Regions from separate parts of the Pantoea jilinensis genome, predicted to be linked through region 3. Evidence: predicted binding sites of a transcription regulator. Region 3 holds the regulator's gene; each other region holds the start of a gene.

Region 1 (8,009 bases), 1.5 Mb from region 3:
AATTAGCAAGGACGGAAACGGGTGCCGCATTGCGCGGCCAGACGCGACTCCAGCAAAACGTTAAGGCCGGCAGACTGCCAAAATAATTTGTGCTGAGGCAAGGGCGAATCCCCAAGAGCTGACATCAGTCAGTGAATGGGGTGAGCAAAAGCAGCCAGTGCCGCCACAGTGCGAAGTAAGAGAACAGCGGTCCGCCAAAATAATTCGTGCTGTGGCAAGGCGGCAAATGCGCGAATCCCCGGGAGCTGACATCAGTCAGTGACTGGGGTGAGCAAAAGCAGCCAACGCCGCCACAGTGCGAAGTATGACGGCGGAAGGATAATTCTGGCCTAACAATTAGTGAGTAAACTCTCTCTTATCTTTATGAAGGAGATCAGCCATGCGCGTGTTACTGGTTGAAGATGATGAAATGATCGGCGCTAACCTGCAGCAGGCACTGCAGGGCGCGGGCTGGTCGGTGGATTGGGTGCGCGATGGCGTCTATGCCCAGAACGCCTGGAGCGAAGGCGGCTACAGCTGCGTGCTGCTCGATCTCGGCTTACCACGGGATGATGGCCTGCAGGTCCTGCGCCGGGCGCGCGGGCGCGGCGACGCGACGCCAGTACTCATTCTTACTGCACGCGACACGGTGGCGCAGCGGATTCAGGGACTCGACAGCGGTGCTGACGACTACCTGCTTAAACCGTTCGATTTACAGGAAGTCATGGCCCGGATGCGCGCCATTACCCGACGCAGCCACGGCGCGGCAGATTCCGTATTGGGCAGCGGCGATGTGCAGCTGGATATGATGACCCGTGAAGTGCTCTACAAAGGCCAGCGTGAACAGCTTACGGCGCGCGAATATGCCCTGCTCTACGCCCTGCTGGAGCGGCCGGGCGCTATTCTGTCACGCGAGCAGCTGGAAAACCGTATCTATGGCTGGGGCGATGAAGTCAGCAGCAACGCGGTGGATGTGTTGATCCACGGGATGCGCCGCAAGCTGGATAACGACGTGATCCGCAACGTGCGCGGTCTGGGCTGGCGGGTGCCGGCAATATGAAACCTTTTCGCTTTATGCGCTCACTGCGCAACAAATTACTCTCTACGCTGCTGATTATTCATCTGCTGATGATCGGTGGCGTCACCTGGTATTTCTTCAGCTGCTACGGCGATATGGTCGGCACCATGAAGGACGATCAGCTGGCCAAAATCGCGGATGCCTGGTCCACCAATAAACAGATGCCCGCCCTGATGCCGATGCTTATTGCGCCTGACAAGGCGAAAAGCGCCTTTGTGGTGCAGCTATGGGACGATCAGGGTCAGTTGCGCGCCAGCTCATGGCCGGAGCTGCAGGCCCCGCTGCAAAACCAGCGTGGCTATCGCGACGTCCATATCGGTCAGTGCGACGACTGTGAATGGCGCATCTATACCCGGCCCGGCTTGCCTGGCAGTGAGATTAAAACCATTCAGGTGATGCACAACCTCAGCTACATGAAGGCATTGATGGTCAAGCGGGCGCTGTCGGCGATCATTCCGATGATCCTGATGATGCCGCTGTCGCTGCTGGTGATCTGGCTGGTCGTACGCAAGATCACCCGGGATCTGCAGGTCGCTTCGCGTCAGATTGCCGCGCAGGAGACGCATCATCCGCACAACGTCTCACCGGAAGGTTTACCGGATGAGATCCTGCCGCTGGTGGCCGCCTATAACTCGCTGCTGAGTAAACTGCGTGAGGCCTGGTCGTCACAGCGTCAGTTCCTGGAAGATGCCGCCCATGAACTGCGCACGCCGGTAACGGCCGTGACGTTACAGCTGGAAAACCTGCGTCAGCATATTCAGCCAGGCGAAGCGAGCCGGCAGTTCAGCCAGCTGGAAGCGGGCGTGACACGTACCCGTCACCTGGTCACGCAATTACTCAATGTCTCACGCCAGGATGACCAGAGCGTGGTCGCCAGCGTTGAGCATATCGAACTGGAAGATCTGCTGAAAGAGAGCATTGAGCAGCTGATGGTCGTGGCGGATAAACGCGGCATCGATATCGGCTTTAATGGCTCCACGCAGTACCGTCTGCAGGCCAGCCGTTCCGAGCTGCGAAGCCTGTTCGATAATCTGATTGGTAACGCCATGCTACACACCCCGGAAGGTAGCCTGGTCGATGTACTGCTGCATCGGGTTGCCGGAAAGACCGTGGTCGATATTGTGGATAACGGGCCGGGCATGCCGGAATCCTTTATCGAGCGCGCATTTGATCGCTTTACCCGTTCGCCTGACGTTAAAGCCCAGGGTAGCGGCCTGGGATTATCCATTGTGCGCAACGTCGCTCAAAAGCATCAGATTCACGTCGCCCTTTCCAATTGCCTCTCGCCACAGGGTGCAATTTGTGGTTTGCAGGTTCGCGTTACACTTCCCTGATTCCCGCTGTTTGATCACGAACCAGACAACGTAAACGGTTGCCTGGTTCCGTTCGATCCACGCCGTTATTGTGAATCTCATCACATTTTAGCTGAATTGTAATGCAACACTTTTTGACAAACGTGAGCAAAATCTATTTTCTATCGATCTGTTACAGGCACGCTACGCGGGCTGAAGAACTGGCTGTTATTTGCTGTGAAACCCTCATTCCCATCAAGGGACCGATTTTTCTCTGACTGCGTCTGCTGTGCGGCGGTCAAAAGCATGTGGCTGATAATAATGAAATATAAAACGTTGATAGCAGGTGCCGTGCTGGCATGTTCATTGAGTGGTGCTGCGCAGGCAGCGGAAAGCGATCCGCAGTATGTCTCCGACTGGTGGCATCAGAGCGTAAACGTGGTCGGTAGTTACCACACGCGTTTCGGACCGCAGTTTAACAACGACGTTTATCTGGAATATGAAGCGTTTGCCAGGAAAGACTGGTTTGATTTCTACGGCTATCTCGACGTGCCTAACTTCTTCGGCGTGGGCAACAGCAATGCCAATGGCGTGTTCGACCACGGTTCACCGATGTTTATGGAGATTGAACCACGCTTCTCTATCGACAAGCTGACCGGCACCAGCCTGGCCTTTGGCCCGTTCAAAGAGTGGTATTTCGCCAACAACTACATTTACGACATGGGCCGTAACAGCGATAACCGCCAGAACACCTGGTACATGGGTCTGGGCACCGATATCGATACGCACAGCGATGTCGGCCTGTCGCTGAACGTCTATGCCAAATATCAGTGGGAAAACTACGGCGCGGCGAACGAAAACAGCTGGGATGGCTATCGCTTTAAGGTGAAATACTTCGTGCCAATCACCACGCTGTGGGGTGGTAACCTGGGCTATGTGGGCTTCACCAACTTCGACTGGGGTTCCGATCTCAATGAGAAAGGCGGTTCATCACGCACCAGCAACTCTATTGCCTCCAGCCACATTCTGTCCCTGGGTTACGATCACTGGCACTTCTCTGCGGTGGCGCGTTACTTCCATAACGGCGGACAGTGGGCGGATGGCCAGGAGCTGAACTTCGGCAAGGGTCCGTTTGAAGTGAAATCGACCGGCTGGGGTTACTACCTGGTGGCGGGTTATAACTTCTGATAATAGCGGGCGGTTGCAACAACCGCCCGTTTAGTCGGTGAGCTGGCCCAGGACATCACGCATCAGGGCCAGCTTTTCAGCTGCAGGCTAATCTGATAAGCACTGCATCTGCTCTGCATTTAATTCTGCGGCTTCTCAACATTGATGCGCCATGGAATGTTGAATTTATCAATGAACATCGCGAATCCGTTCGACCAGAACGTCTCCTGCCATGGCGTCGTCACTTTGCCGCCTGCCGATAATTTCTCAAACCAGGCTTTGCCCTTTTCAACATCATGGGTAGAGAGGCTGACCGCGTAACCCGCATGCTCTGACGCTGGCGGATGTTCGGTATTGCCATCGCTGAGCATCAGCTCACCGTCACCAATGCGTAATTGCGCATGCATGATCTTTTCTGGCGGCTGTGGCGCTGCGGACTCATCGCCGACCTGCTCACCCTGATCCGGCATATCACCGAATTTCATTTTAGAGAGTAACTCTCCACCGGTTGCCTGCAGGTAAAAGTCGATAGCCTCTTCACAACGGCCATAGAGAAACAGATAAGGACTAACTTGCATCGTAACCTCTATTTGTCGGTTGGATTTTTTCAGTACCTTAACAGTGTAGACGATCGACTTTACGTACTGATTTTACTGACAATAACGGCGAAAGAGTTGTGCCATATAACTGCTCATTGGGGTCAGCGTCGTGTCTTTGCGCTGAATCAGATAGAAGATCGCTTTCGGCAAAGGGTCATCGAGCGACAGTGCCACCAGCGAACGGCCCAGAATGGGATCGTCAATCACGTCGACCGACAGAATACTGATGAAATCACTTTGTGCCACCAGGCTGGTGCAGGCCATAAAGGTTTCACAGGTCACCACGATTTTAGGTGCCATGCCGCGCTCGCCAAACAGATCGTGCAGCAAGCGATAGTAACTGCCTTTCGGGGTTGGCATCGTCCAGTCTGCCTGCTGTAATTCTGCCAGAGAACGGGCTTTCTCCAGCGGATGGCCTTTGCGCACCACCACTTTGTACTCGCGCTCCATTACCCGCTCATACATCAGCTCCTGATCGAGATGGCTCTGGTCATACGTATTGATAGTGAAATCGAGCGCCCCCTGACGCAGCTCATGCACCATAGAGACCAGCTGGCCTTCAACAATGCGCACCTTCACGAGTGGGTATTCGCGATGAAACTGGTTTATCACCTGCGGCATGATGGTGCGGGCCACGCTGCCACCCACGCCAATATTCACCTGACCGCCGCCCAGCCCCAGTCGCTGCTGGATATCCTCTTCGGCGACCCGCAGCTCTGCCAGTACCAGGCTGGCATGACGAAAAAAGTTATCACCGATATCGGTCAGCACGACACCCTGCTGACGGCGGATAAACAGCTTTGCCCCCAACTCGCGCTCCAGCTCCTGAATCGCTTTGGTTAACGCCGGTTGCGACAGCCCGGAAAGTCGGCTTGCCGCCCGGATACTGCCCTGTCGCGCCACGTCAGTGAAAGCGCGCAGCTGATGAAGTTTGAGATTGGCAGACATAGTTTTTCGATAACCGTTGTTTATCAGTCACAAGATATTCGCATCTTATGCCGCCCAACTCCATTGTGTAGATTCGATGCAGTGCATAAAAAATCAACAACGAGGAGAGAGCCGATGAGACCCCTTTCAGAGCACGTCTGCGCCCTGCTGCCAAAGCTGCAACAGTGGCGTCGCGACTTCCATCACTACGCCGAATCGGGCTGGCTGGAGTTCCGCACCGCGACGTTAGTCGCAGAAGAACTGCATAAGCTCGGTTATCAACTGGAGCTGGGCCGTGAAGTGATCGACGCCGATGCGCGGATGGGCTTACCTGACGAAGCCGTACTGAAGCAGCAGGAGGCGCGCGCTCTAAAGCAGGGCGCGCTACAGCAGTGGATCAGCCACTTCTCCGGCGGATTCTGCGGCATTGTGGCGACACTTGAGACCGGTCGCCCCGGTCCGGTGATGGGCTTTCGCGTCGATATGGATGCACTGGATCTCAATGAAAGCCAGGCCGACGATCATCTGCCACAGCGTGAAGGGTTCGCCTCCTGCAACGCCGGCATGATGCACGCCTGCGCCCATGACGGTCACACCACCATTGGTCTGGGCCTCGCTTCCGTGCTGATGGCGATGAAAGATGAACTCAGCGGCACAATCAAACTGATCTTCCAGCCCGCCGAAGAGGGTGTGCGTGGTGCCAAAGCGATGGTCGCGGCGGGCGTGGTCGATGACGTTGAGCGTTTCACCGCAATTCATATCGGTACCGGCGTGCCGGCAGGCGAAGTGGTATGCGGCAGCGACAGCTTCCTGGCTACTACCAAGCTGGATGTTCACTTCACCGGCGTCGGTGCTCATGCGGGCGGTCGCCCGGAAGAGGGTCGCAACGCCCTGCTGGCTGCCGCACAGGCGACGCTGGCGCTGCATGGCTTAACACAGCACAGCGGCGGCGTGGCGCGGGTTAACGTTGGCGTGCTACAGGCAGGAACCGGCCGCAATGTGGTGGCCGACTGCGCCCTGCTGAAAGTCGAAACCCGTGGCGTCACTAATCAGGTTAATGACGATATTTATCAGCAGGCGCTGCGGGTGATTGACGGTGCAGCCGCGATGTATGGCGTTGAGCAGCAGGTTTCATTAATGGGTGCTGCACGCAGCTGTACCCCGACACAGCCGTGGGTCGATTTTATCCATCAGCAGGCAGATGCACTCGGCATATTCGACTCTGTGGTCGATCGTAAAGCGCAGGCGGCAGGTTCGGAGGATGCCACTTACATGATGGAGCGCGTAAAGCAGCGTGGCGGTCAGGCCTCTTACGTCATTTTTGGCTGTGACCTGGCGGCGGGTCACCACAATGCGAAATTCGACTTTGATGAGCGGGTCATGCCAGACGCCATCACGTTGCTGGCAACACTGGCGCTGAATCAGGCACAGTTCGGAGGATCACAATGATTGAAGCATTTATTGCCGGGTATATCGATCGCCATCAGCTCCGCTTCAGCACGCTCAGTGACGCTATCTGGGACACGCCGGAAACCCGTTTTGCCGAAACCCGATCCTCTGCTCTGCTGGCTGACGCGCTGGAAAAAGAAGGATTCACTGTGGAACGCGGTGTGGGTGGCATCGACACCGCCTTTATCGCCAGCGTGGGCAGCGGCAAGCCGGTGCTCGCTATCCTCGGCGAGTTCGATGCGCTGGCTGGTCTGAGCCAGCAGTCGGGCTGTGCACGGCCGCAGCCGCTGGAGGCTAACGGCAACGGACACGGCTGCGGCCACAACCTGCTCGGTACAGCAGGTGTAGCCGCGGTGTGCGCCGTAAAAGCCTGGATGGAACAGCATCACACGGGCGGCACGGTTCGCTTTTACGGTTGCCCTGGCGAAGAAGGCGGATCGGGCAAAACTTTTATGGTGCGCGAAGGGCTGTTTGACGACGTTGATGCCGCGGTAACCTGGCATCCTGAAGGCTTCAGCGGCATGTTCAATTTGCGCACGCTCGCCAATATCCAGGCGGCGTTCAGCTTTAAAGGCATCGCGGCGCACGCGGCCAACTCTCCCCACCTGGGCCGCAGCGCGCTGGATGCCGTCACGCTGATGAATACCGGTGCCAACTTTCTGCGCGAGCATATCGTGCAGGAAGCGCGTCTGCACTACGCCATCACCAATAGCGGTGGCGTTTCACCGAATGTGGTGCAGGCCGATGCAGAGGTGCTTTACCTGATTCGCGCCCCGGAACTGCCGCAGGCGCAGGCGATCTACGAACGGGTGATTAACATCGCCAGGGGCGCTGCACTGATGACCGACACCACGCTGACCGTGCGTTTTGACAAAGCCTGTTCAGACTACGTGCCTAATCGTGCACTTGAAGCGGTCATGGAGCGCTATTTGCATCAGTTTGGTTTGCCCGACTACAGCGACGAAGAGCGCGCGTTTGCGGCGGAACTGCGTGCCACTCTGACCGATGACGATCTGCGCAACGCCCGGCTCAATGCCGCCCGTACGGGTGGCGAAGCCGGTCATGCCTGGGCTGCGCAACTGGGCAATAAGCTGTTCATGGATGAGGTCGCGCCCTATGCGGTTACGCGTGAGCTGCTGTATGGCTCCACCGATGTCGGCGATGTCAGCTGGGTGACGCCGACCGCACAGTGCTTTGCGCCCTGTTTTACCTTCGGCACGCCGCTGCACACCTGGCAACTGGTGGCGCAGGGCCGCACCACTATCGGGCATAAGGGGATGTTTCTGGCAGGCAAAGTGATGGCGGCCACGGTGTTAACACTGCTAACGGATCCGCAGGCGCTGGCTGGCTGCCGGGCCGAGTTTGAACGGGTGCGCGCCGCGCAGCCTTATATCTGTCCGATCCCGGCGGGGATCACACCAACAAAACTAGCCGAATGAGCCACCGGCCGTGTCTCTGACACGGACCACTATAAAAATAGTGCAAACACATCCCTGCTTCAGCGGAGCCGACTCTGAA
Region 2 (8,009 bases), 780 kb from region 3:
AATCTCGATCGTAAAACGGGTGACCGTATTGCCGACCTGCTGTTTTCTCTTAATCGCGACTTCGCCACCACGCTGATTCTGGTGACGCATGATGAACAGCTGGCAGCGCGTTGCGACCGTCGATTGCGGCTGCGTGACGGAAAATTGTGGGAGGAGCAATGATCTGGCGCTGGTTCTGGCGCGAGTGGCGCTCCCCCTCACTGCTGATCGTCTGGCTGGCTCTGACGCTGGCGGTAGCCTGCGTACTGGCGCTGGGCTCAATCAGCGATCGCATGGAAAAAGGGCTGAATCAGCAGAGTCGTGATTTTATGGCGGGTGACCGCACGCTGCGTAGCACTGATGCTGCCCCGGAAGCCTGGCTGGAAAAAGCGAAGGAAAACGGCCTGACGGTCAGTTCTCAACTGACTTTCATGACCATGACCTTTGCCGGGCAGTCGCCACAACTCGCCTCAGTCAAAGCGGTCGATGATCGCTATCCGATGTTTGGCACCTTACAGACGCAACCTCCGGGGCTGAGACCGCAGGCAGGCACCGCGCTGGCAGCACCGCGCCTGATGGCGCTGCTCAATCTGAAAGTGGGCGATACGCTGGAAGTGGGAGACACCCAGCTGCGCATCAGCGGCGAGGTAATTCAGGAGCCGGATGGCGGCTTTAACCCGTTTGAGATGGCGCCACGTCTGCTAATTAACCTGGCAGATGCGGCGAAAACCGGTGCAATTCAGCCGGGCAGCCGCATCACCTGGCGCTATAAATTCTCTGGTAATCCTGACCAGCTGACCAGCTATGACCGCTGGATTGAGCCGCAGCTGAAGGCGGATCAGCGCTGGATCAGCGTTGAGAACACGGAAGATGCGCTGGGCCGTTCGATGCAGCGCGCGCAACAATTCCTGCTGCTCTCGGCCTTGCTGACGCTGATGCTGGCGATTGCAGCCGTGGCGGTCGCCATGAGTCACTACTGCCGCAGCCGCTACGATCTGGTGGCGGTGCTGAAAACCCTGGGTGCGACGCACGGCGCGTTGCAGCGCTTAATCATCGGTCAGTGGCTGGCGGTGCTGCTGCTGGCGGCGATTGCCGGTGGCCTGGTGGGGCAGGGTGTGGAAGCGATCCTGATGGCGATGCTGAAACCGGTATTGCCTGCCAGCTTACCGGCAGCCAGCGTCTGGCCATGGATCTGGGCAGTGGGTTCATTGTTTGTAATTTCGCTGCTGGTGGGACTGCGTCCCTATCGTCTGCTGCTGGCAACCCAGCCGCTGCGGGTGCTGCGGCGCGATGCGGTGGCAAATCTCTGGCCGCTGAAGTTCTATATTCCGGTAATGATCGTGGTGGTCGTGACGCTGTTAGCGCTGCTGGTCGGCGGCAGTAAAATGCTCTGGGCGCTGCTGGCGGGTGTGGTGGTGCTGGCAGGATTACTGGCGTTACTCGGCTGGGGAACTCTGCTTCTATTGCGTCGGCTGGTGGTGCGCAATCTGGCATTGCGACTGGCGATCAACCGGCTGCTGCGCCAGCCCGGCATGACGCTGAGCCAGCTCGCCGCTTTTTCACTGTCGTTTATGCTGCTGGCGCTGCTGCTGGTAATGCGTGGCGATCTGCTGGATCGCTGGCAGCAGCAGTTACCGGCGGATAGCCCGAACTTCTTCCTGTTGAACATGACGGCCGATCAGGTGCCGCAGGTGCGTGACTTCCTGCAGTCGCATCAGATCACGCCCGGGACCTTTTACCCGATTGCGCGGGTACGGCTTAGTGAACTCAATGGCAAACCGGCCGATCCGAAGCTGGATAACGCCCTGAACCGTGAGCTCAACCTGACGGAACTGGCCGATCGCCCGGATCACAATCCGCTGGTGGCAGGCAACTGGCCACCAAAAGCGGGTGAAGTGTCGATGGAAGTGGAACTGGCGGATCGGCTGGGGCTGAAGCTCGGCGATACACTGACGTTCGACGGCGATACGCAGACGTTCAGCGCGCGTATTACCAGCCTGCGTAAAGTGGACTGGGAAAGCCTGAAGCCGAACTTCTTCTTTATCTTCCCGCCGGGTGCGCTCGACAGCCAGCCGCAGACCTGGCTCACCAGCTTCCGCATGGAGGCGAACCCGGATCTGCTGGCGCAGCTGAATCGTGCTTTTCCGGCGCTGAGTCTGCTGGATATCGGCAGCATCATGCAGCAGATCGGTCAGGTACTGACGCAGGTCAGCCGGGCGCTGGAGATCATGGTGGTACTGGTCACTGCCTGCGGTGTGTTACTGCTGCTGGCGCAGATTCAGGTCGGAATGCGGCAACGCAGGCAGGAGCTGGTGGTCTACCGCACGCTGGGTGCGGGCAAAAGACTGCTACGCACCACGCTGTGGTGTGAGTTTGCCCTGCTCGGCGTCGTCTCGGGCGTGGCGGCCGCGATGGGAGCAGAAGCGGCGCTATGGGGATTACAGACAAAGATTTTCGATTTCCCGTGGCAGCCTGACTGGACATTATGGCTGGCACTGCCGTTATGCGGCGCGTTGCTGTTATCGCTGTGCGGTGGCTGGCTTGGGATTCGGTTACTGAAAGGGAAGGCGTTGTTCAGGAAGTTTGATGCGGCATAAGGCAGGGCTGACTAAGGCGGCATGAGGCCGCCTTTAACCTTTATCCGGAACGCCCCAAGAACCCGCAAGCGGGTAACGGGAAACTACAGCTTTTCAACGGCCCAGGCGATGCCGCTGGCGTACTCTTCCGGGAGCAGGGGCACCAGCGCATTGAGTGCTGTTTTGAGCCGCCTTGCATCGCTGTCGGTCAGATTCAGATGACCCACTTTACGGCCCGGTCGCACCTCTTTGTCGTACCAGTGCAGATGCACCAGCGGCTGCTGCAGCCAGCTGAGATTCACATCGGTGCCGATCAGATTAACCATTACCGACGGCGCAAATACCATCGGCTGTGGCAATGCCAGACCAAGAATGGCGCGCAGATGCAGCTCAAACTGGCTGATCGACGCACCGTTCTGCGTCCAGTGACCACTGTTGTGCACGCGGGGCGCCAGCTCATTAATCAGCAGCCCATCAGGCGTAACGAAACACTCCATTGCCATTACGCCAACGTAATTCAGTGCCTGCATAATGGCGCTGAGCATCGATTCAGCCTGCTGCTGCTGAGCCTGGTCTGCCTGCGGAAACGCTACACTGGTGCGCAGAATGCCATCCTGATGCAGGTTATACGTCAGCGGATAGAATACAACGGTGCCATCGTGACCGCGTGCGCCCACCAGTGAGACTTCACCGGAAAAGTTGATGCCCTGCTCAACGATACATTCGCCGTAACACGCTTCGGGTAGCTGATGCGTCTCATCAGCACGCAGACGCCACTGACCTCGCCCGTCGTAACCGCCGGTGCGGCTTTTCACGATGGCCAGTTCGCCCAGCGAGTCAAACACTGCCGGCCATTCGCTTTTATCGGCCAGCAACTGCCATGGCGCGGTGGCAAGCCCCAGTTGGTCCAGCAACTGTTTCTGCGTCAGACGATCGGCCAGACGCGGAAAAATATCACGGTTAACAAAGGCCGGATGGCTCGCCAGTTCGCGCGTCAGCGCGGTCTCCGGCCAGCGTTCGATTTCGGCGGTGATCACACTGTCAGCGATGGGCAGGGAAGCAGGATCCGCCTCCAGACCCACCGGATAGACCGCGATCCCCAACGGTTCACCTGCCTGACGCAGCATACGACCCAACTGGCCGTTGCCCAGTACGCAAACCGGCTTCATGCATCCACCCGCGGATCAGGATGGTTCAGCACCTCATCGGTCTGACTCTGACGCCAGGTCGTCAGGCGTGACGCCAGCCCACTGTCATGCAGCGCCAGAATCTGTGCGGCCAGCAGCGCGGCATTGGCTGCGCCTGCTTTGCCAATCGCCAGCGTTCCGACCGGAATGCCGCGCGGCATCTGCACAATTGAATAGAGGCTATCCACGCCGCTTAGTGCAGCGCTCTGCACCGGTACACCCAGCACTGGCACCAGAGTTTTTGCCGCCAGCATACCTGGCAGATGTGCTGCGCCACCTGCGCCAGCAATAATCACCTGAAAACCGTTATCGGCTGCCGTTTCGGCAAAGCTGAACAGTTTATCCGGGGTACGGTGCGCAGAGACTACTTCAACATGAAAAGGGACGTCCAGGCTGGTGAGGATCTCAGCGGCGAACTGCATGGTGGCCCAGTCACTTCTGGAACCCATAACAATGGCGATGCGGGCCGGGGCGTTGGATGACATGCGGTCAACTCCTGTGAATAGACAAACAGACCTGGCCGGGCGGACAGGTTTTGAAGGGCACCGAGAATAGCATGAGAAGCACGCAAGGAAAACGGTTGCGTCCCGCTAACGTCCGCGAATTAACCGCAGATTAGAAGTCGAAATCGATGAGCTGAATGCCGCTGGCGTCGAGCTGAATCATGGAACCCCGGCTGTGCCAGGCACCCAGCACCGCGCGTTCCGCCGTTTCACCCTGCAGGTTCAGCGTATGAATGGCGGGGCGATGGGTATGACCGTGGATCAACAGCGGCACCTGCTGGCGCAGCATAGCGGCAGTGACTGCCTCCTGGTTTACATCCATGATGGTCTGGGATTTGTGCTGGTTTGCCTGTTTACTGTCGGCGCGCATCCGGGCCGCAATGCGTTTGCGGATCCTCAACGGCAGCGCCAGGAACAGTCGCTGGATCCACGGATTGTGCACTTTGGCACGAAAGCGCAGATAACCCGCATCGTCGGTGCAGAGCGTATCACCGTGCATGATGAGCAGCCGATGGCCGTAGAGCGTCAGCACCTGCTCTTCCGGCAGCAGCGTCATGCCGCTTGCGCGCGCAAAGCGTCGGCCAATCAGGAAATCCCGATTGCCATGGATGAAGAAGACCGGAACCGGGAGGGCGCGCAGGGCGCGGGCAATCTGCTGATGCAGAGGATTGGGATCGTCGTCACCAATCCAGGCTTCGAAGAGATCGCCAAGAATATAGAGCGCGTCGCAGTGGGGCGCTTCGCGCTGTAAAAAATGCAGAAAACCGGCGGTAATCGCCGGTTCTTCCTGACACAGATGGAGATCTGCGATAAACAGCGTGCGCGACATTACTCGCTGACGGTCACTTTCTGGATAACGACGTCATCTTTTGGCACATCCTGATGCATGCCGCTGCGGCCAGTAGAGACTGCTTTGATTTTCTCGACCACATCCATGCCTTCAACCACTTCAGCGAACACGCAGTAGCCCCAGCCCTGAACGCTTTCGTCACGGAAGTTCAGGAAGTCGTTGTCAGCTACGTTGATGAAGAACTGTGCGGTGGCAGAGTGCGGCGCAGAAGTACGTGCCATTGCCAGCGTACCTTTGGTGTTTTTCAGACCGTTGTTCGCTTCATTCTGAATTTCGGCTTTGGTTTCTTTCTGCTTCATGCCCGGCTCGAAGCCGCCGCCCTGAATCATAAAGCCGTTGATTACGCGGTGGAAAATGGTGTTGTCGTAAAAACCTTCACGGCAGTAATCCAGGAAGTTCTGTACGGTTGCCGGCGCTTTATCATCGAAAGTTTTGATTACGATATCGCCATGGTTCGTCTGGAAAGTTACCATTTTTGTCGTCCTGTAAAGGTTGTCATCAGTTGCTGAGGTCGCGGTGTCGATTGGCGTACCTCTTTTTGTCGACCGTTCTTATATCATAATTTCCAATGACGCGTCAGCAGCACGGCGCAGTTGGCTTGCTTTGCGTCGCGCGAGCGATAAAAATACGGCACAATGTCTGGATACTTAAAAGTGCCAACCACACGCGAAAACGGAACCGTTCAATGCTTAAGATTTATAACACCCTGAGTCGACAGAAAGAGGAATTCAAACCCATTCATGCCGGTAAAATCGGGATGTATGTTTGCGGCATCACGGTGTATGACCTCTGTCACATTGGTCATGGGCGGACGTTCGTGGCATTTGACGTCGTGGCGCGCTACCTGCGTTACCTCGGTTATCAGCTTAATTATGTCCGTAACATCACTGACATTGATGACAAAATCATCAAACGCGCCAACGAAAACGGCGAGAGTATCGAAACCCTGACCAACCGCATGATCGGCGAGATGCACAATGACTTCGCTGCGCTGGGGATCCTGCCGCCCGATGAGGAGCCGCGCGCGACCCGTCACATCGCTGAGATTATCGAGCTGGTGGAAAAACTGATTGCTCGCGGTCACGCCTATGTAGCGGACAATGGCGACGTGATGTTCGATGTGCTCAGCGATACCGATTACGGCGCGCTGTCGCGTCAGGATCTGGAGCAACTGCAGGCGGGCGCACGTGTTGAAGTGGCCGATGTGAAGCGCAACCCGATGGATTTCGTGCTGTGGAAAATGTCCAAAGCGGATGAGCCAGCCTGGTCATCGCCGTGGGGCAACGGCCGTCCTGGCTGGCACATTGAGTGTTCTGCGATGAACTGCAAACAACTGGGTACGCATTTCGATATCCATGGCGGCGGTTCAGACCTGATGTTCCCGCACCATGAAAACGAAATCGCTCAGTCGAGCTGCGCCCATGACGGCCCTTACGTCAATTACTGGATGCACTCCGGCATGGTGATGGTTGACCGTGAGAAGATGTCCAAATCACTCGGCAACTTCTTTACCGTGCGTGACGTGCTGCAACATTACGATGCGGAAACAGTGCGTTACTTCCTGATGTCCGGTCACTATCGCAGCCAGCTTAATTACGGCGAAGATAACCTGAATCAGGCGCGTGCGGCGCTGGAGCGTCTCTATACGGCGCTGCGCCACACCGACAGCAGCGTACCTGCAAGCGGCGGCGACGCGTTTGAAGCGCGTTTCCGCAGCGCGATGGATGATGATTTCAACACCCCGGAAGCCTACTCTGTGCTGTTCGATATGGCGCGTGAAGTCAACCGTCTGAAAAGCGAAGATGGTGCTTCAGCACATGCGCTGGCGTCTAAACTGCGCGAAATGGCTAACGTGCTGGGTATCCTGCAGCAGGATCCTGAGCTGTTCCTGCAAAGCGGCGCGCAGGTAAATGACGAAGAAGTTGCCGAGATTGAGCATTGGGTGAAGGCTCGTGCCGATGCACGCGCTGCCAAAGCCTGGGCAGAAGCGGATATCGCGCGTGACAAACTTAACGCGCTGGGTGTCATCGTCGAAGATGGGCCACAAGGGTCCAGCTGGCGTCGAAAATAAACCGGAGAGGGCGAGCAATCGCCCTTTTTTATTATGGCGATTGAACAGATTCAGATCCGCGGCTTCCGCTCAATACGGAACCTGACGCTATCGCTTCAGCAGCTGAATGTGGTGAGCGGTCCCAACGGCTGCGGTAAATCCAACCTCTATAAAGCGGTGCGGTTGCTGCATGAGGCTGCCAGCGGTCGTCTGGCGCTGGCGCTGGCTGAAGAAGGCGGCATCCAGAAAGCGATGTGGGCCGGTGGTTTACGCCGGGGCGATCGCCGACACGATCCAAAGCGACTGGAGCTGGCGGTGGTGATGGATGATATGGATTACCAGCTGGAGATTGGTTTTCCCGAGCCACTGTCGACCAGCCTGTTCAATCTGGATCCGCTGGTGAAGCAGGAGCGGCTCTGGCTCAGCGGCCAGCGACGTCGTCCTTCTGCCTGCATCATGCAGCGCGAAAACCAGACCGCCTTTCTGCACAACGTTGAAGGTGAGCGCGTCGCCTATCCGGCAGTATTGCATCCGGAGGAGTCGCTGTTTGGTCAGCTTGGCGAACCCCATCTTTATCCGGAGCTTTCGCAACTGCGTGAACGTCTGCAGCAGTGGCGCTTCTACCACGAGTTCGCGGTCTGGCCCGGCTCACCGATTCGTGCGCCGCAGATTGGCGTGCGTGCGCCGGTGCTCGCTCACGATGGCCGCAATCTGGCAGCGGCCTGGGCGACCATCGTGGAGCGTGGTCATTCAGAACTGTTGTTTGAGGTTATGGCGCAGGCGTTTCCCGACTGCCAGTTTGACGTCGAGGTGCAGAACGGCCGTTTTCAGATGCTGATGTCCCGTCATGGCATTCTGCGTCCG
Region 3 (8,009 bases):
ATTGCTGGGGAGCCCATCCGGGTGAATCTGGCAGCGATATAATAGCCTGAAGCACAGGGAACACAGTCAGAAGAGGAAAGCGTCCCCCGCCACGGATAACGGGTTTGTCTCTTTCAAATCTTTCTGTGTTCCTGTGCTGTTACACGCTCAAAACTGAACAGGCCCCTTTTTAAAGCCCCTGGCGCGGCAGCATCTTCTTAACATGACCCTACCGCGCCACCCGTAATCCGCCCTCAACACCGCGACTGAACACAATCTGCCACAGCTGAATATCACGCGCCCGGAAGGCACCGGCACAGGCATTGAGATAATAAGAGAACATCCGCTTAAAGCGTTCACCATATTTATCCGCCAGTTCTGGCCAGGCCTGCACAAAGCGTTCATGCCAGGCCATCAATGTTTTGTCGTAATCAGCACCAAAGTTATGCCAGTCTTCCAGAATAAAGTGGGGCTCGCTGGCATCCGCTACATGACGCACTGACGGCAGACAACCATTGGGGAAGATATATTTATCGATCCAGGGATCGACGCTCATATCGGTCTTAATTGCACCAATAGTGTGAAGCAGGAAAATACCGTCAGGTTTTAAATTACGATCGACCACATCAAAATAGGTGGCGTAATTTTTTGGCCCGACATGTTCGAACATTCCCACTGAAACAATACGATCAAACTGCTCATTCAGATCGCGATAATCCTGCAACAGAATTGTGACGTCTAATCCGTTACAGCGCTGCTGCGCCAGTTTTTGCTGTTCGGCGGAAATCGTCACGCCATGCACTTTGACGCCGTAATGACGTGCAGCAAATTCCGCGAGTCCGCCCCAGCCACAGCCAATATCCAGCAGCGACATCCCGGGTTCCAGCGCTAATTTCCGGCAGATCATATCCAGCTTGGCTTCCTGTGCTGTCGCCAGCGTCGTGGCCTCTTTCCAGTAGCCACAGGAATATTGCATATAAGGATCAAGCATCAGTGAAAAAAGATCGTTGCCGAGATCGTAATGCTCTTTACCGACAATCCAGGCCCGTTTTTTTGATTGCAGATTCGTTAAGCGAGCGGCGGCAATGCGCAACGTATCTTTAAAATGATGAGGCAATTGCTGATCGAGTTTATGTTTAAGTACGTGGTGAAAGAACATATCCAGCCGGTCACACTCCCACCATCCATCCATATAGCTCTCACCGAGCCCAAGTGAACCCTCCTGCAGAACACGTTTAAAAAAACCTGGATGCGTGACATGAATATCCCATGGACGTGAACCATTGATTTCGACATCCGCTGATTCCAGCAGTTCATGAACGATGCGATACCAATGGTTCTCTTCCGGGCTCACTACTTCAGCATAAGATGAACTCATAGCTTTTCCACCACCTGTCCAATCTGAACCTGAACAAAGAGTAGCCAATTTCGTCAGGCATTGAGAAACGTTACGGATGACTCCGCACACCGGTTATTGTGTGATACAGAGGACTGGAATAGCCTGCAGCTGGACGGGCAAGATGAGAATAACGCGCGCGAATACCGTCCCGGCAACAGGGTGCCAATCAGATTATTACGTTATTATATTGTTGATTTATTACAGATTTGTTGACCCGAATGAGTATATTCTCACGCGGGTCAATATTCAATGACTTATTGTTAGGATGCTAACTAAGAAGTCAGTGTGTCAGTGATTATCCTGGCAGGCAGGTTGCGCTGAGGCAACAACACTTTGTGCGCTGTCGGCACGCTGCATGGCGAAGCCGAACAGCGCGAGCACAATGGTCGCCGTCATCGTGAGTGTGGTGGTAAACAGCGCCTGAGTTAATCCGGCTGATACCGCCAGGCTTGCGGCGAAGCACAGACCTAACTGCAGTGTGTTCTGCAATGCGGCCGCTTTGCCGGTAGCATTCGGGAAGGGCATTAATGCACTGGAGACCACAATCGGATAGATCGCGCCGTTCGCCAGCGCCATGCCGCAGAATGGAACCATCAGGCTAACCAGCGTGCTGTTGCCGGCAAGCGCAACAGCAAACAGCGCCAGAATGCTCAGGCTGTAGATACCCAGTAACCAGGGCAGCAACTGTGAACCGTTAAAGCGGTTGAGCAGGGCGCGACAGCCGAAGCCACCTATCAAAAAGGCGAGGGTCTGTGGCACATAACTCAGGCCGATGTCGGCAGGCGAGAGACCTAAATCTGCCAGAATAAACGGCGAACCCGTCAGCCAGGCAAAGAAGCTGGCAGAACAGGCTGAGTAGATCAGCACGTTGCCGCTATAAACCCGCGATTTGAGCAGGGTAAAGAAACCCGGCTGTGCCTTTTTTTCACCTGCGACTTTGCGAACAGTGGGCAGACGCAGCGTGGTCAGAATCAGGGCTACCGCAATCAGGGTCAGCACCAGGAAGATTGAACGCCAGTGGAAATGACCAATCAGCCAGGCGCCCAGCAACGGGGCCAGTGCCGGAGAGAGTGCAACCAGCGGCATAATGGTGGCGAAAACTTTGTTGGCACGTGCGGCAGGGTAGCGATCCACGACCAGTGCCTGCCAGCTAACGGCAGCAGCACAGACGCCAATCGCCTGAACAAAACGTAGCGCCAGCATCAGATAGATATCATTGACCCACAGCATGCCTGCACAACCGATCCCAAACATGGCCAGCCCGGTAAGCAGCACAGGTTTACGGCCAATGCGATCGGAAAGGGGTCCCCAGAAGAGCTGACCCACAGCGAAGCCTCCCAGAAAAAGACTCATACTGGCGCTGATCAGGCCGGGTGAGGTGTTAAACGTTTGCTGCATCGCGCCGAAGGCGGGCAGGTACATATCGGTGGCTAAAAAGCCGAGCATGCTCAGCAGGGCAAGGTAAGGCATAAATCCTTTATTCGACAACATCTCATTCTCATTTTTGCAGGATAAACGCGGCAGAGTGTAAAAGGTGCGTTTGCTGCTGTGAAACGGTAATATTTGCCGCTTGCTGTTAAAAATTTTGAAGGCAGATTATGTGGTCAGAATATGCATTAGAAGTGGTTGACGCAGTCGCCCGTGGCGGCAGCTTTAGCGCTGCTGCGCAGGAGTTACATCGGGTGCCCTCTGCCATCAGTTACACGGTGCGGCAGCTGGAGAGCTGGCTGGCGGTGCCGCTGTTTGAGCGTCAGCACCGTGAAGTGGTACTGACTCCGGCAGGCGAGCATTTTGTCCGTGAAGGGCGCAGCGTCATCAAAAAAATGCTAGCCACACGACGACAGTGTCAGCAGCTGGCCAACGGCTGGCGCGGTCAGCTCAGCATCGCGGTTGACCGTATCGCTAAACCTCAGCGCACCCCGCAACTGGTTAAAGATTTCTATCGCCATTTCCCCGACATGGAGCTGATCATCAGTTATGAAGTTTTTAACGGCGTCTGGGATGCGCTGGCCGATGGCCGGGTAGAAGTGGCCATTGGGGCCACCCAGGCGATTCCGGTGGGCGGACGTTTTGCGTTTCGCGATATGGGCACACTCAACTGGCGCTGCGTGGTCGCGCCCGATCATCCCCTGACGCAGGCGAGCCAGATCGATGACGACACGCTGCGTAGCTGGCCGTCACTGGTGCTGGAAGATACTTCACGCGCACTGCCGCGCCGAATGACATGGACGCTGGATAACCAGCGCAGGCTGGTGGTGCCGGAATGGCAAACCGGGCTGGAGTGCGTGCAGGCGGGATTGTGTGTGGCGATGGTGCCCGGTCATCTTGCCAGGCCACTGCTCGACAGCGGCGATCTGGTTGAACTGACTCTGCCGGTGGCGTTTCCGGACAGTCCCTGCTGTGTCAGCTGGGCTGAGGATCGCGCATCACCGGCGACTGGCTGGTTGCTCAGCTACCTGGGTGATGCGCAAACGCTTAATCAGGAGTGGTTAAGCGAGGATTAACGGCGATAGTCGCGGAATGGACCGTCGGCCACCGAGCGGCGCTCAATCAGCGTAGGGTGTACTTCAATCGTCTGTGACACTTCACGCTTACTGGTGATGCGGTCCAGCAGCATATCCAGCGCTTTTTCACCTAACTGAGCTTTAGGCTGATGCACGGTGGTCAGGGCCGGTGCGAAATAGCGGGCGTTGCGCACATTATCATAACCGATCACCGAAATATCCTGCGGTACGCGCAAACCCATTTCGTCGGCGGCGCAAATTGCACCCATTGCCATGATATCACCACCGCAGAACACCGCCGTCGGGCGCTGTTTCTGTGACAGGATCTGCTGCATCGCCTGATAGCCCGACTCCGGCTCAAAGTCACCCTGGACAATCCACTCGGCGCGCGGCTGAATGCTGGCTTCTTCCAGCGCCTTCAGGAAACCGGCATGACGTCCGCCACCGGTATTACGCTCCATCTGACCGGGGATAGCACCAATGTCGCGGTGACCGCGTTCAATCAGATAGCGTCCTGCCAGATAGCCGCCCTGGAACGCGTTATCCAGAACCGTGTCGGTGAAGTCGGCGCGCGATTCGCCCCAGTCCATTACCACCATCGGGATGTTACGGTTCTCTTCCAGCATCTGCAGCAGGTCGTCTGGATATTCTGAGCACATCACCAGCAGACCATCGACACGCTTCTGCGCCATCATGCTGAGATAGGCGCGCTGTTTTTGCAGATCGTTATGCGAATTCCCCAGAATCAGCGTATAGCCTTTGTCAAAACAGTGATTCTCAATCGCTTCAATAATCTCTGCGAAATAGGGGGCTTCGCTGGAGGTCGCCAGCAGGCCCAGCGTTCTGGTGTGATTCACTTTCAGGCTGCGCGCCACGGCGCTTGGCGAATAGTGCAGTTCTTTTATCGCCTGCCAGACCGCGTTGCGCGTCTCTTCTGCGACAAAGCGGGTTTTATTGATGACGTGCGAAACTGTCGTCGTTGAGACGCCAGCGCGTTTCGCCACATCTTTAATTGTTGCCATGAAAATCGGACTCCAGTGCTTATCTAACTCTATGATAAGCGTAGTGTTAAACGTTTGCGTCTGCTCAGGGTTTTTTCCGCAAAAATGCCGCGTTTCTGGCCGGTTTACAGGCCGCTGGCGAAAATCAAACGCCTGAAAACCGGCGCAAACGGAATCAGGATTGCGCGCGTTGCGCAACAAAGGCGGGATTCTAACAAGGCTGAACGGATAAAACGAGATTTTTACCGGGCCCTGTGGGAAAATGCGATATCCCCACAAATTGTGTGACTAAGGAGCAAACAATGAGTACCGATCTTAAACTGGCTTTAATGACGACTGCGGGCTGTCTGCTGATGATTGTAGCCTTTAGTTTTACCGCCATTCTGCACTAAAAAAAAGCCGGGAATCTCCCGGCTTTTTACGACTGTTTTCTGGTTAGCGTATGGTTTTCGGCGTCATCACACGACGGGCACCAATGTAATGACGCTGCCAGTAATCTTCCCCTAATGCGCTAATCTGAATGTCTTTTCCGGTACGCGGTGACTGGATAAACTTGCCATCTCCCAGGTACACGCCAACGTGATCCGCTGTACCGCGACCATTAATACGGAAGAAGACCAGATCGCCTTTCTCCAGCGACTCACGCTTGATGGGTGCGGCGTCACGCAGGTGATACATCTCATTAGCGGTACGCGGAATCTTAAACTTCACCAGATCTTTATAGGCGTACCAGACCAGGCCGCTGCAATCGAAGCCGGTATGCGGCGAAGTGCCGCCCCACTGGTAGGGTTTACCCAGCTGGCCCATCAGTTTGGTCATCGCGGTTTCGCGAGCCTTCTGATAACGCTGACGGTGGGATTTGCTCATTTTAATCGTGCCCGGCTCGCTGGTGGTGACCTCAGCGGTTTTTAGCAGGCGCTGATGGCCATAGCGTTTCTTCTCTTTGTTCTTTTGCTGGCTTTTGCTTATACGGGCGGTTTTAAGCGAGGTCTTCTTAGCAGGCGTCTGTTTGGCAGTGAGTTCGACTTTTTTCTGTTTTTTCGTTTTAAGTTTTTGAACAGGGCTGAGGCGAGTCTTTTTCGTCACCGTTTTTACCTGGCGACGTTTGCGGCGTTCATCGTCGCGCGCACTCTTTTTTTCTGCTTTATGCGTACTGACGTTCACCGGCGTGTGCGGTGAAGCAGCAGCGACGTTGAAAAACAGTTGCGCAATGGCCAGCATGAAAAGCGTAATGATTAAACGCATAGTCCGTTGATTAGTTAAGTTGTCAGGGCCACTACGCACCGCGACAAAGTTGAGATTAATCTGATCCAGGATCAGGGCCCAGGCCATTCTAGTCCAGTTCGTTTAAAAACTGTAATGCCTTTTAATATTAATCTGTGCAACCCACGTAATCGCGCTGAAAATGAACATTTTCAGCGTCTTATATCAGCGAAATTATTACGAATTATTAAACTGTTACCCGCTGTTAATAATCAGAGGGTCGTGCATCCCGCTGCAGGACTTAACAATGATGGCGGTATAATCGGTAGCGGACAAAATCTCGTTTTCAGTCACGCTGCGAAGTCGCTACAATAAACAAACACGAAGTCACGATTTAAGGAAGGCAATTATGAGTACTGTAGAAAAAATTCAGCGCCAGATCGCAGAAAATCCGATCCTGCTGTACATGAAAGGTTCCCCGAAACTGCCTAGCTGCGGTTTCTCTGCACAGGCGGTACAGGCGCTGTCAGCCTGTGGTGAGCGTTTTGCTTACGTGGATATTCTGCAGAATCCGGACATTCGTGCCGAGATGCCGAAATTCGCTAACTGGCCAACCTTCCCGCAGTTGTGGGTTGATGGCGAGCTGGTCGGTGGCTGCGACATCATCGTTGAGATGTTACAGCGTGGTGAACTGCAGACGCTGATCAAAGAGACTGCAGAAAAATTTAAAGAAGCAGAATAAAAAAAGGCCGACATCACGTCGGCCTTTTCCATTGCAGCATCCCTTATGCGGATGCACTGGCTTCTGCATCGCCTTCCGCGAAAGGCAGTGGCCAGCCGCCTAAGCGTTTCCAGCGGTTCACCAGCTCGCAGAACAGTGTTGCTGTCTGCTGCGTGTCATAAAGCGCCGAATGCGCCTGGGTACTGTCAAACTCCATTCCCGCCGCAATACAGGCTTTCGCCAGAACCGTCTGACCCAGCACCAGTCCGCTGAGTGCCGCGGTGTCAAAGGTGGCAAAGGGGTGAAACGGATTGCGCTTCAGGCTGGCACGCTCTGCCGCTGCTGACATAAAGTTCAGGTCAAAAGTGGCATTGTGCGCCACCATAATGGCGCGATTGCAGCCACTGTCCTTAATCCCCTTGCGCACCATTTTGAAAATGGCATGCAGCGCTTCATATTCACTGACTGCTCCGCGCAGCGGATTGCTGGGATCGATACCGGTAAACGCCAGCGCTTCAGGATGCAGCAGCGAACCGACAAAAGGTTCGACGTTGAAATGCAGCGTCTGGTCAATCTGAATCCAGCCCTCTTCATCCATTTTCAGCGTGATGGCAGCAATCTCCAGTAACGCATCGGTTTGCGCGTTGAAACCTGCGGTTTCAACGTCGATCACCACCGGATAGAAGCCACGGAAACGTTGATTGAGTGCATTAGGGGAATTCGATTCAGACATCAGGATCTCGTTGCAGAAAAAGGGCAGCGCGTATTATGGCAAAAAACGGGGCCGGGTGCAGCAGATGAAGCGCAGAGAAGGGGATTCAGCCCACCCGAACGGGCAGGCTGAGGGGCAGGTTTAGTTGCCCAGGCCGTTGCCGGCATCTTTGTTTTCGATCAGCTCGATTTTGTAACCATCGGGATCTTCAACAAAGGCAATAATGGTAGAGCCGCCTTTGACCGGGCCAGCCTCACGCGTCACGTTGCCGCCATCTTTACGGATGCGTTCGCAGGCAGCTGCCGCGTCATCCACGCCCAGTGCAATGTGACCATACGCATTACCGAGGTCATACTTATCGACGCCCCAGTTATAGGTCAGTTCGATTACCGCACCTTCGCTCTCGTCGGTGTAGCCCACAAAGGCCAGGGTATATTTATATTCGGTGTTTTCGCTCTGACGCAGCACGCGCATGCCGAGCACACGAGTG
Region 4 (8,009 bases), 330 kb from region 3:
CGCCGCGCCGCTGAAACCGCGCTGAGCAAGATGGCTCTGCCAGGCGGGTGGCTGCGTAATTATCAGGCCATCACTCTGCTCTTCGTGCCAGTCGCGCATCTCGCTGATGTCGATGCATTTACCGTCACATACCGCACTGACCCGCTCGCGCTGACTGCCTGCGCGGCGGTGCATGCTGGTGGAGATCGTTAATCCTTCAACATTGAAATGGTGCTCAGCATAGAGCATCTGTCCCTGTTCGTTGGTGTCGATACGTCCCTGAACCTGGCGAAACGGTTTGCCGCCCAGCCAGAGTGCGGTGTCCACCACATGCAGGTAATCGTCGAGCAGGGTAAAGCGAAGATCCTGTGGCCCGACGCTATCGCTGCGATGCTTTTCAATCCGCAGAGAGGCAGCGTCGGTCATCTTCGCCCGCAGCTGCTGATAGCGCGGCGCGAATCGACGGTTAAACGCCACCATCAGTTTACGCTGACGTTTTTCCGCCAGCGCCACCAGCGACTCAGCCTGCTCCAGAGTTTCAGCCAGCGGCTTGTCCACACAGACATCTTTTCCGGCCAGCAGCAGTGCCCTGACCACGTCGTAATGCGTAGCGGTGCTGCTGTGGACAAAGACCGCGTCGCAGGCAGCCGCTAAATCATTTAACGAACCAAAATTTGAGATGCGATAACTGTCGCAGATTGGGCGGGCTTTGGCCTGATTCGGGGAGAATGCGCCCACCAGCGTCCAGTCTGTTGCTGCAGAAAGCACAGGCAACCAGGCTTTCTGCGCGATACCGCCTAATCCCACCACACCAATACGTAGTGTCATTTCAGCGCTCCGTTTGCAGCAGTTGGGTGAGTTGGGCCTGAAGCGCCGCGACCTGCTGCTCCAGCAGGGTAATGCGCGTCGCCAGGTCGCCCTGCTCTTCCGGCGCGTCAGCGGCCTGCGGCTGATCGCTCTCATCACTCAGCAGATGCATAAAGCGGCTTTCACGCTTACCCGGCTCTCGCGCCAGGCGCATCACCTGTGCACTGTCGTCACGCTGCATCAGGCCTTCCAGCGTCTGCTCGACCTCGCTGACGTCACTGAACTCATGCAGACGACCGCTGCGGGTACGCAGTTCGCCAGGTGTTTGTGGCCCGCGCAGCAGCAGCAGCGTCAGCAGGGCGACTTCCGCGCTGTTGAGCTTCAGCGCACCAAACGCAGAGTTACAGAAACGCTGCTCATATTTCACTACCCGTTGCCCGGCGGCGCTGCTGGCGGTGATCAGATGCCGTTTTTCCAGCAGATCGAGCTGATTCTGAACCTCGCTTTCGCTTAGCTCCATGACCGGATCGCGATTCGATTTCTGATTACAGGCAACCACAACACCATTCAGTGACAGCGGATACTGCTCCGGCGTGGTGACCTGCTTCTCCAGCAGACAGCCCAGTACGCGCAACGCCTGCGCCGATAAAACCATCTTCATGCTCGCATCCTCATCATTATCCACGCCGGTCAGGCGTCCATTCCCGCAGAGTTAACGCTGTCAGCACGTGATCCTGCCAGCGCCCATCAATTAGCAGATAATCTTTCGCGTATCCCTCTTTCTCAAAACCCAGTCGCGCCAGAAGATCGCCGCTGCGCTGGTTGTGCGGCATGTAGTTCGCCATGATGCGATGAATATGCTGCTGGCGCTGCATATAGCGGATAGCCGCCTGCAACGCCTCAAACATCAGCCCTTGTCCCTGCCACTTTTCACCCAGTGAATAGCCAAGGTAACAGGCGTGAAACGATCCGCGCAGCACGTTGCTGAAATTTGCCACGCCCCGCACCTCGGTTTCATCGCTGTCCATGAGAATAAAATAGAAGGCGGAACCCTGCTTATGCATGTCCGAAATCAGTCCGAGCCTTGCCTGCCACCCTGAGGGATAGCAGTGGCTGTCATCGCGCACCGGTTCCCAGGGTTTTAAAAACTGGCGATTTTCCGAATAGTAATCTGCCATTCGCCAGGCATCACGTTCGTGAACCAGACGGACCACCAGTCTATCGGTGGTTAATCGCACCCTGGGCGCGGCAGAACGATAGCCAAACATCCTGACTCCTGAAATCAATGGCTGATGAAGATGAGCCGTCATTAACCGGCTTTCACTATAACCGTCGCCTGGGCTGCGGTAAAACGTTACAGCTTTTTCGCCATAAAGAGGTTGATTTTGCTCTGTTATCACCGCTTTCATTCATCAGAATGGCTGGTTTAAGCGGCGGTTCCTGTGATGCCTCTGCCAGGTGAGTTTGCCCTGTTGAGTAATCTCTTCCATACTTTTCACACGCCCGAAAACAGAAAGAATTGATTCGTTCTGTTTAACAATAACCCTCTGAAACCCGGGAGATCAGGATGAAGCTCTATATCTATGACCACTGTCCTTTCTGCGTTAAAGCGCGAATGATTTTTGGCCTGAAGAACAAACCGGTTGAGCTGGTGGTGATGCTAAACGACGACGAGGAGACGCCGAACCGGCTGATTGGGCAGAAAATGGCGCCGATTCTGCAGAAGCAGGATGGCAGCGCGATGCCTGAGAGTATGGATATTGTGCATTATGTCGATCAGCAGGATCGCGAGCCGCTGATTACCGGCGCGCTGAATCCGGCAATCGCTGACTGGCTGCGTCATATGAATAGCTATGTCAACAAACTGCTACTGCCGCGCATTGCTGAGTCGGCGTTTGCCGAATTCGCTACCCCGGAGGCGCGTGACTATTTCCGCACCAAAAAGCAGGCAAGCATCGGTGATTTTGACGCGCTGAAAAGTCACTCGGCCGGGCTGATTAAAAATGTCAGCCAGGATCTGCGCAAGCTGGACAAATTAATCGAACAGCCCAATGCGGTGAACGGCGAGCTGTCAGAAGATGATTTTAATCTCTTTCCACTGCTGCGCTCACTGACGCTGGTGGCGGGTATCGACTGGCCAGCACGGGTCGCTGACTACCGCGATAATATGGCTAAACAGACCCAGGTAAATCTTCTCTCTTCAATATCCCACTAACCCTGCCGCGATGAGAGACGCTGCGGCGTTTCTCATCCCTTTCCTGATGACACCCGCCCCGCATTCAGGCAGGCTATAGCCTGTTTACTGGCTCTGATATTCAGGATAAAGATCGATGAAAAAGGCATTTTTCGGGCTGACGGCCCTGTTGATTGCGCTGCTGGTGAGCGGATGTAATCAACTGACCCAATACACCATCAGCGAACAGGAAGTGAATCAGGCGCTGCAGAAGCATAACAACTATGAGAAAGACATTGGCGTATCCGGACTGGTTAACGCGCATATTGTGCTGAACAACCTGACCAGTCAGATTGGGCGCGAAGAGCCAGGAAAGGTGACACTTTCCGGCAATGCAAAAATTAACGTCACCTCACTGTTTGGTCCTCAGCAGGCCGATATGCAATTGAAGATGCGTGCTCAGCCGGTTTATGAGCCGCAGCAGGGCGCCATCTATCTTCGCGATCTGGAGATTGTCGATACGCAGGTTGCCCCGGAAAAAATGGCGTCAATTATGAAGACGCTGACGCCATACCTGAATCAGTCACTCAAAAGCTATTTTGATCAAAATCCTGCTTATGTACTGAGTGCTGACCGCAGTAAAGGCGAGTCGCTGGCGAAGAAATTTGCCAAAGGACTGGAAGTGAAACCGGGAGAACTGGTCATTCCGTTCACACAGTAATCCCGATCTCCGCGCCTTATGGCGCGGATTTTCTTTATCGACATAAAAAGCAGGTGCAAACGGTTGCCTGAATCCTTATGCTTAGACCCCGGCCAAAACATGCCTTTTGTTTCCCTTCTGCCGGAGCTTCACTGATGACAGCACAACCTCAGCAACTTACCCTGCGTCGCCCTGACGACTGGCATATTCATCTGCGTGATGATGAGATGCTCAACACGGTCCTGCCCTATACCAGCGCGGTGAATGGTCGTGCCATTGTCATGCCGAACCTGGTGCCGCCGGTAACCAGCGTGGCGGCAGGTGAAGCGTACCGCGATCGTATCCTGGCGGCGCTGCCCGCCGGGCACGCTTTTACGCCGCTGATGACCTGCTATCTGACCGACTCACTGGATCCTGATGAGCTGGAGCGCGGTTTTACCTCGGGGTTGTTCACCGCGGCCAAGCTCTATCCTGCGCACGCCACCACCAACTCCAGCCATGGCGTCACCAACATCGCGTCGATTGCCCGCGTGCTGGAGCGTATGCAGAAGCTCGGTATGCCGCTGCTGATCCACGGTGAAGTTACCGATGCACACGTTGATATTTTTGACCGTGAAGCCCGGTTTATCGAAACCGTAATGGTGCCGCTGCGCAGCCAGTTTCCGGCATTGAAGGTGGTGATGGAGCACATTACCACGCAGGACGCCGCTGACTATGTCGCCGCCGCCGATGAGACGCTGGGCGCAACCATTACCCCGCAGCATCTGATGTTTAACCGCAACCATATGCTGGTGGGCGGTATTCGTCCGCACCTCTACTGCCTGCCGATCCTTAAGCGCAACGTGCATCAGGAAGCGCTGCGTAAGGTGGTAGCAAGCGGAAACCCACGATTCTTCCTCGGCACTGACACTGCGCCGCATCTGCGCCATCTCAAAGAAGCCAGCTGCGGCTGCGCTGGCGTGTTTAATGCGCCAACGTCATTGCCCGCTTACGCCACCGTTTTCGAAGAGCTGAACGCGCTGGAACATTTCGAAGCGTTCTGTTCTGAGAATGGGCCGCGTTTCTACGGCCTGCCGCTGAATGAAGGGACGATTACGCTGGTGCGTGAGCCCTGGCAGGTGCCTGAATCAATCGCGCTCGGCAGCCACGCTCTGGTGCCGTTCCTGGCGGGTGAAACACTGAACTGGCGCATCGCATAATTTTACTTGCCTCCGGCCCGCAGATACTGTAAATATATACAGTATCTTAACCGGAGGCTATTATGCGCGTTGAAATTACCGTATCCAATACCCGACCTCTTCCTGCAGGCGCGATTGAAGCGTTAAGCGATGAATTATCGCGCCGCATTGATGAACAGTTCCCTGACTCGACCAATCACGTCAAGGTACGTTACGCCAGTGCCAATAATCTCAGCGTGCTGGGCGGTGGAAAAGAGACGCGCGACCAGATCAGCGAAATCCTGCAGCAGACGTGGGAAAGTGCTGATGACTGGTTCATTACTGATTAACCGCCACTGTGCTTTTTTTCCGGGTGTCGCCACCCGGTTTTTTTATCTTTTCTTCCCTCTCGCACTTCCCCCTCTCTGCATCTAGACTCTTAATGATCAATGCCCTATCCTTGCGCTCGTCACGCATAACAGGAGGTGCGCACCATGACTACTGATAAACCGGAAGAGGCGATGACCTTTGGTGAGTTGTTAGCACTGATTGGTGATCAACAGCGTCGTTTGACGGTGCTGGAAAATGCCTTTTCCAGTCTGATTTTCTGTCTTGACGATCGCGCCAGTCAGCTGCTGGTGCACAATCTGTCGCTGGAAGCCCAAAATCAAAACCATGATGAACAACTTCAGCAGCACTTTGCCCGTCTGGCAGAAACACTGCAGAAACGCGGCGGCGGCATCGTGCCAGAAAGCCCGACACTTTAAGCAGGCTCACGTGGCTGAAGCCACTTTTTGCCTGCCCAATGAATAGTGATTAAAATGCCTGCCTGCCAGGCATTTTATTTTTTCCTCCGCGCCTTTCAAACGCAAATATTCTGTGAGAAGCTGACTCACGGCCTTTTAAAAGTCATGATTCCCTGGTTTACTGTTATAATAGTTTCGCTATTGGAATAAAAAAGCCGCATTGAACCTCACCATGCACTTCGTTTAACGAGTAATAAGGAGGTTATAATGGACAGAAGAAAAGACGTTATTCAGACTCATCCGCTGGTGGGCTGGGATATCAGTACCGTTGATAGCTATGACGCCATGATGATCCGCCTGCACTCGCTGTCGTCGCAGGATCAAAAAGAAGAAGAAGCGGATGTTGGCCCTACTTACTGGCTGACAACGGATGTGGCAAGGCAGTTTATCTCGATACTCGAAGCGGGCATCGCCAAGATAGAATCAGCCGAGCAGATAGAACGACTCCTCAATAAGCATTAATCTCTGCCGCATCAAAGAGGCGCCCTCAGGGGTGCCTTTTTCGTTTCTGTTTCTGGTATTCTTTTGATTATCTTACTCTTAGAGCACAGTTATCATGATTTATGATCTTATCGTCGTCGGCAGCGGCTCAGTGGGCGCGGCGGCAGGCTACTATGCTACCCAGGCGGGTTTATCGGTGCTGATGATCGACAGTGCACATCCTCCCCACAATCAGGGCACGCATCACGGCGAAAGTCGATTGATCCGTCACGCTTATGGCGAAGGCGAACGTTACGTTCCCCTGGTCCTGCGAGCGCAGACGCTGTGGGATGAACTGGAACAGCGCGCCGGTGAGCGCATTATGCATCGCAGCGGCGTACTTAACCTTGCGCCAATTCAGTCACCTTTTATTCAGAACGTCATCGACAGCGCCGCTCGCTGGCAACTCAACATTGAGGTAATGCAGCCCGATGACGTGCGAAAGCGCTGGCCGCAAATTAACGTGCCTGAGGGTTATCTGGGCGTCTTTGAGCCGGACTCCGGCTATCTGAAGTGCGAACAGGCGCTTCGCAGCTGGATTCAGCTGGCGGAGCAGGCGGGCTGTGCACAGCTGTTTAACTGTCCGGTCACCGAGCTGGGACGTGATGGCGATCTGCAGCAGGTCACCACCCTGGACGGTATCTATCGGGGTCGCAAAATGCTGGTCAGTGCCGGCACCTGGGTCGGTAAATTAGTTCCTGACCTGCCAGTGGCCCCCACCCGAAAAGTGTTTGCCTGGTATCAGGCTGATGGTCGCTACAGCGAAAACAATAAGTTTCCCGGCTTTACGGTAGAAATGACGAATGGCAGCCAGTTCTATGGCTTCCCGGCGGATAATAACGCGTTGAAGGTGGGGCGTCATGATGGCGGACAGCCGATGCAGCAGCCAGAGGATCGTAAACCTTTTGGTGCGGTCGCGGCCGATGGCAGTGAAGCCTTTGGTTTCCTGCGTCAGTTTTTACCCGGCGTGGGTGTCTGTCTGCATGGTGAAGCCTGCAGCTACGATTTCAGCCCGGATGAGGACTTTATTATTGATACGCTGCCAGGTGAACCTGACCGTTTATTGATTACCGGACTCAGCGGACACGGGTTTAAATTTGCCAGTGTATTAGGTGAACTGGCTGCAGAATTTGCTCAGAAAAAACCGTTCTCATTTGATCTGACCCCTTTCCGCCTTTCGCGCTTCTGACGCTGAAAATGGGTGGCATCAAGTGGGCGCCACCCATTGACATTAACTGACGTAAACTGAATTTTGCTGACATAATGACACGGTTTTATTCCGCACTTCAGGTTAATTCGCCGCCTTATTCGTTGACGAGCCCTTTGCCACAAATAACTCATTCAGAAATATTGCGCATCTTCACCTCCTTTTATTCAGCCATTTCATATTAAAAAATAAAATTTATAGAAACGTAAGGGCAATTGCTTTTATATTTCATAATGTAGATTCTTATTTCATATTATTTCTTTTTTGAAACGACATCATGTTATTACGCAATTCATCTCATCAGTTTGGACTGATTGCCGTGCTGCTGCACTGGTGTATGGCGCTGGCGATTTATGCCATGTTTGCGCTGGGGTTATGGATGGTCGGCCTGGGCTACTACGATAGCTGGTATCACGACGCGCCGGAAATTCATAAAAGCATTGGCGTGATGCTGCTGCTGGCGTTGATTGTTCGTCTGGTGTGGCGTGTTATTTCGCCGCCGCCAAAACCGCTGAGCAGTTATTCCCCGCTGGTGCGTATCAGTTCAATGGTTGCGCACCTTTTGCTGTACACCCTGCTGCTGACCATTTTAATCAGTGGCTATCTGATCTCAACCGCCGATGGCAAACCGATATCTGTATTTAGCTGGTTTACCCTGCCTGCGCTGTTCAGCGGTGCAGGCGCGCAGGCTGACCTGGCG

The links. The regulator PurR, encoded in region 3, represses purine synthesis genes. The targets are predictions, from matches to a motif close to CANGCAAACGTTTGCNTG.
Region 1: a site for PurR is predicted at 2,419-2,436, ahead of KTJ90_RS17580 (nucleoside-specific channel-forming protein Tsx). Genes of this name have one in related genera too.
Region 2: a site for PurR is predicted at 4,312-4,329, ahead of purE (5-(carboxyamino)imidazole ribonucleotide mutase). Genes of this name have one in related genera too.
Region 4: a site for PurR is predicted at 3,733-3,750, ahead of pyrC (dihydroorotase). Genes of this name have one in related genera too.

The regions. Positions count from the first base shown of each region.
Region 1 is NZ_CP077746.1:3,722,958-3,730,966, forward strand. It holds gene KTJ90_RS17570 (response regulator) at 380-1,039, shown strand; gene KTJ90_RS17575 (sensor histidine kinase) at 1,036-2,391, shown strand; gene KTJ90_RS17580 (nucleoside-specific channel-forming protein Tsx) at 2,671-3,537, shown strand; gene yjdN (VOC family metalloprotein YjdN) at 3,657-4,094, opposite strand; gene KTJ90_RS17590 (LysR family transcriptional regulator) at 4,167-5,063, opposite strand; gene KTJ90_RS17595 (zinc-binding metallopeptidase family protein) at 5,178-6,491, shown strand; gene KTJ90_RS17600 (M20 family metallopeptidase) at 6,488-7,930, shown strand.
Region 2 is NZ_CP077746.1:3,035,221-3,043,229, reverse strand. It holds gene ybbA (putative ABC transporter ATP-binding protein YbbA) at 1-162, shown strand, start outside; gene ybbP (putative ABC transporter permease subunit YbbP) at 159-2,576, shown strand; gene purK (5-(carboxyamino)imidazole ribonucleotide synthase) at 2,660-3,724, opposite strand; gene purE (5-(carboxyamino)imidazole ribonucleotide mutase) at 3,721-4,227, opposite strand; gene lpxH (UDP-2,3-diacylglucosamine diphosphatase) at 4,358-5,074, opposite strand; gene ppiB (peptidylprolyl isomerase B) at 5,074-5,568, opposite strand; gene cysS (cysteine--tRNA ligase) at 5,781-7,166, shown strand; gene KTJ90_RS14345 (AAA family ATPase) at 7,200-8,009, shown strand, end outside.
Region 3 is NZ_CP077746.1:2,255,277-2,263,285, reverse strand. It holds gene cfa (cyclopropane fatty acyl phospholipid synthase) at 209-1,357, opposite strand; gene punC (purine nucleoside transporter PunC) at 1,667-2,869, opposite strand; gene punR (DNA-binding transcriptional activator PunR) at 2,977-3,882, shown strand; gene purR (HTH-type transcriptional repressor PurR) at 3,879-4,904, opposite strand; gene cydH (cytochrome bd-I oxidase subunit CydH) at 5,186-5,275, shown strand; gene KTJ90_RS10655 (C40 family peptidase) at 5,319-6,128, opposite strand; gene KTJ90_RS10650 (Grx4 family monothiol glutaredoxin) at 6,493-6,828, shown strand; gene rnt (ribonuclease T) at 6,872-7,540, opposite strand; gene gloA (lactoylglutathione lyase) at 7,661-8,009, opposite strand, start outside.
Region 4 is NZ_CP077746.1:2,588,520-2,596,528, forward strand. It holds gene KTJ90_RS12195 (Gfo/Idh/MocA family protein) at 1-807, opposite strand, end outside; gene KTJ90_RS12200 (DUF480 domain-containing protein) at 809-1,447, opposite strand; gene rimJ (ribosomal protein S5-alanine N-acetyltransferase) at 1,464-2,054, opposite strand; gene grxB (glutaredoxin 2) at 2,354-3,001, shown strand; gene KTJ90_RS12215 (lipoprotein) at 3,117-3,680, shown strand; gene pyrC (dihydroorotase) at 3,815-4,858, shown strand; gene dinI (DNA damage-inducible protein I) at 4,921-5,166, shown strand; gene KTJ90_RS12230 (hypothetical protein) at 5,311-5,583, shown strand; gene bssS (biofilm formation regulator BssS) at 5,830-6,084, shown strand; gene solA (N-methyl-L-tryptophan oxidase) at 6,179-7,291, shown strand; gene KTJ90_RS12245 (cytochrome b) at 7,587-8,009, shown strand, end outside.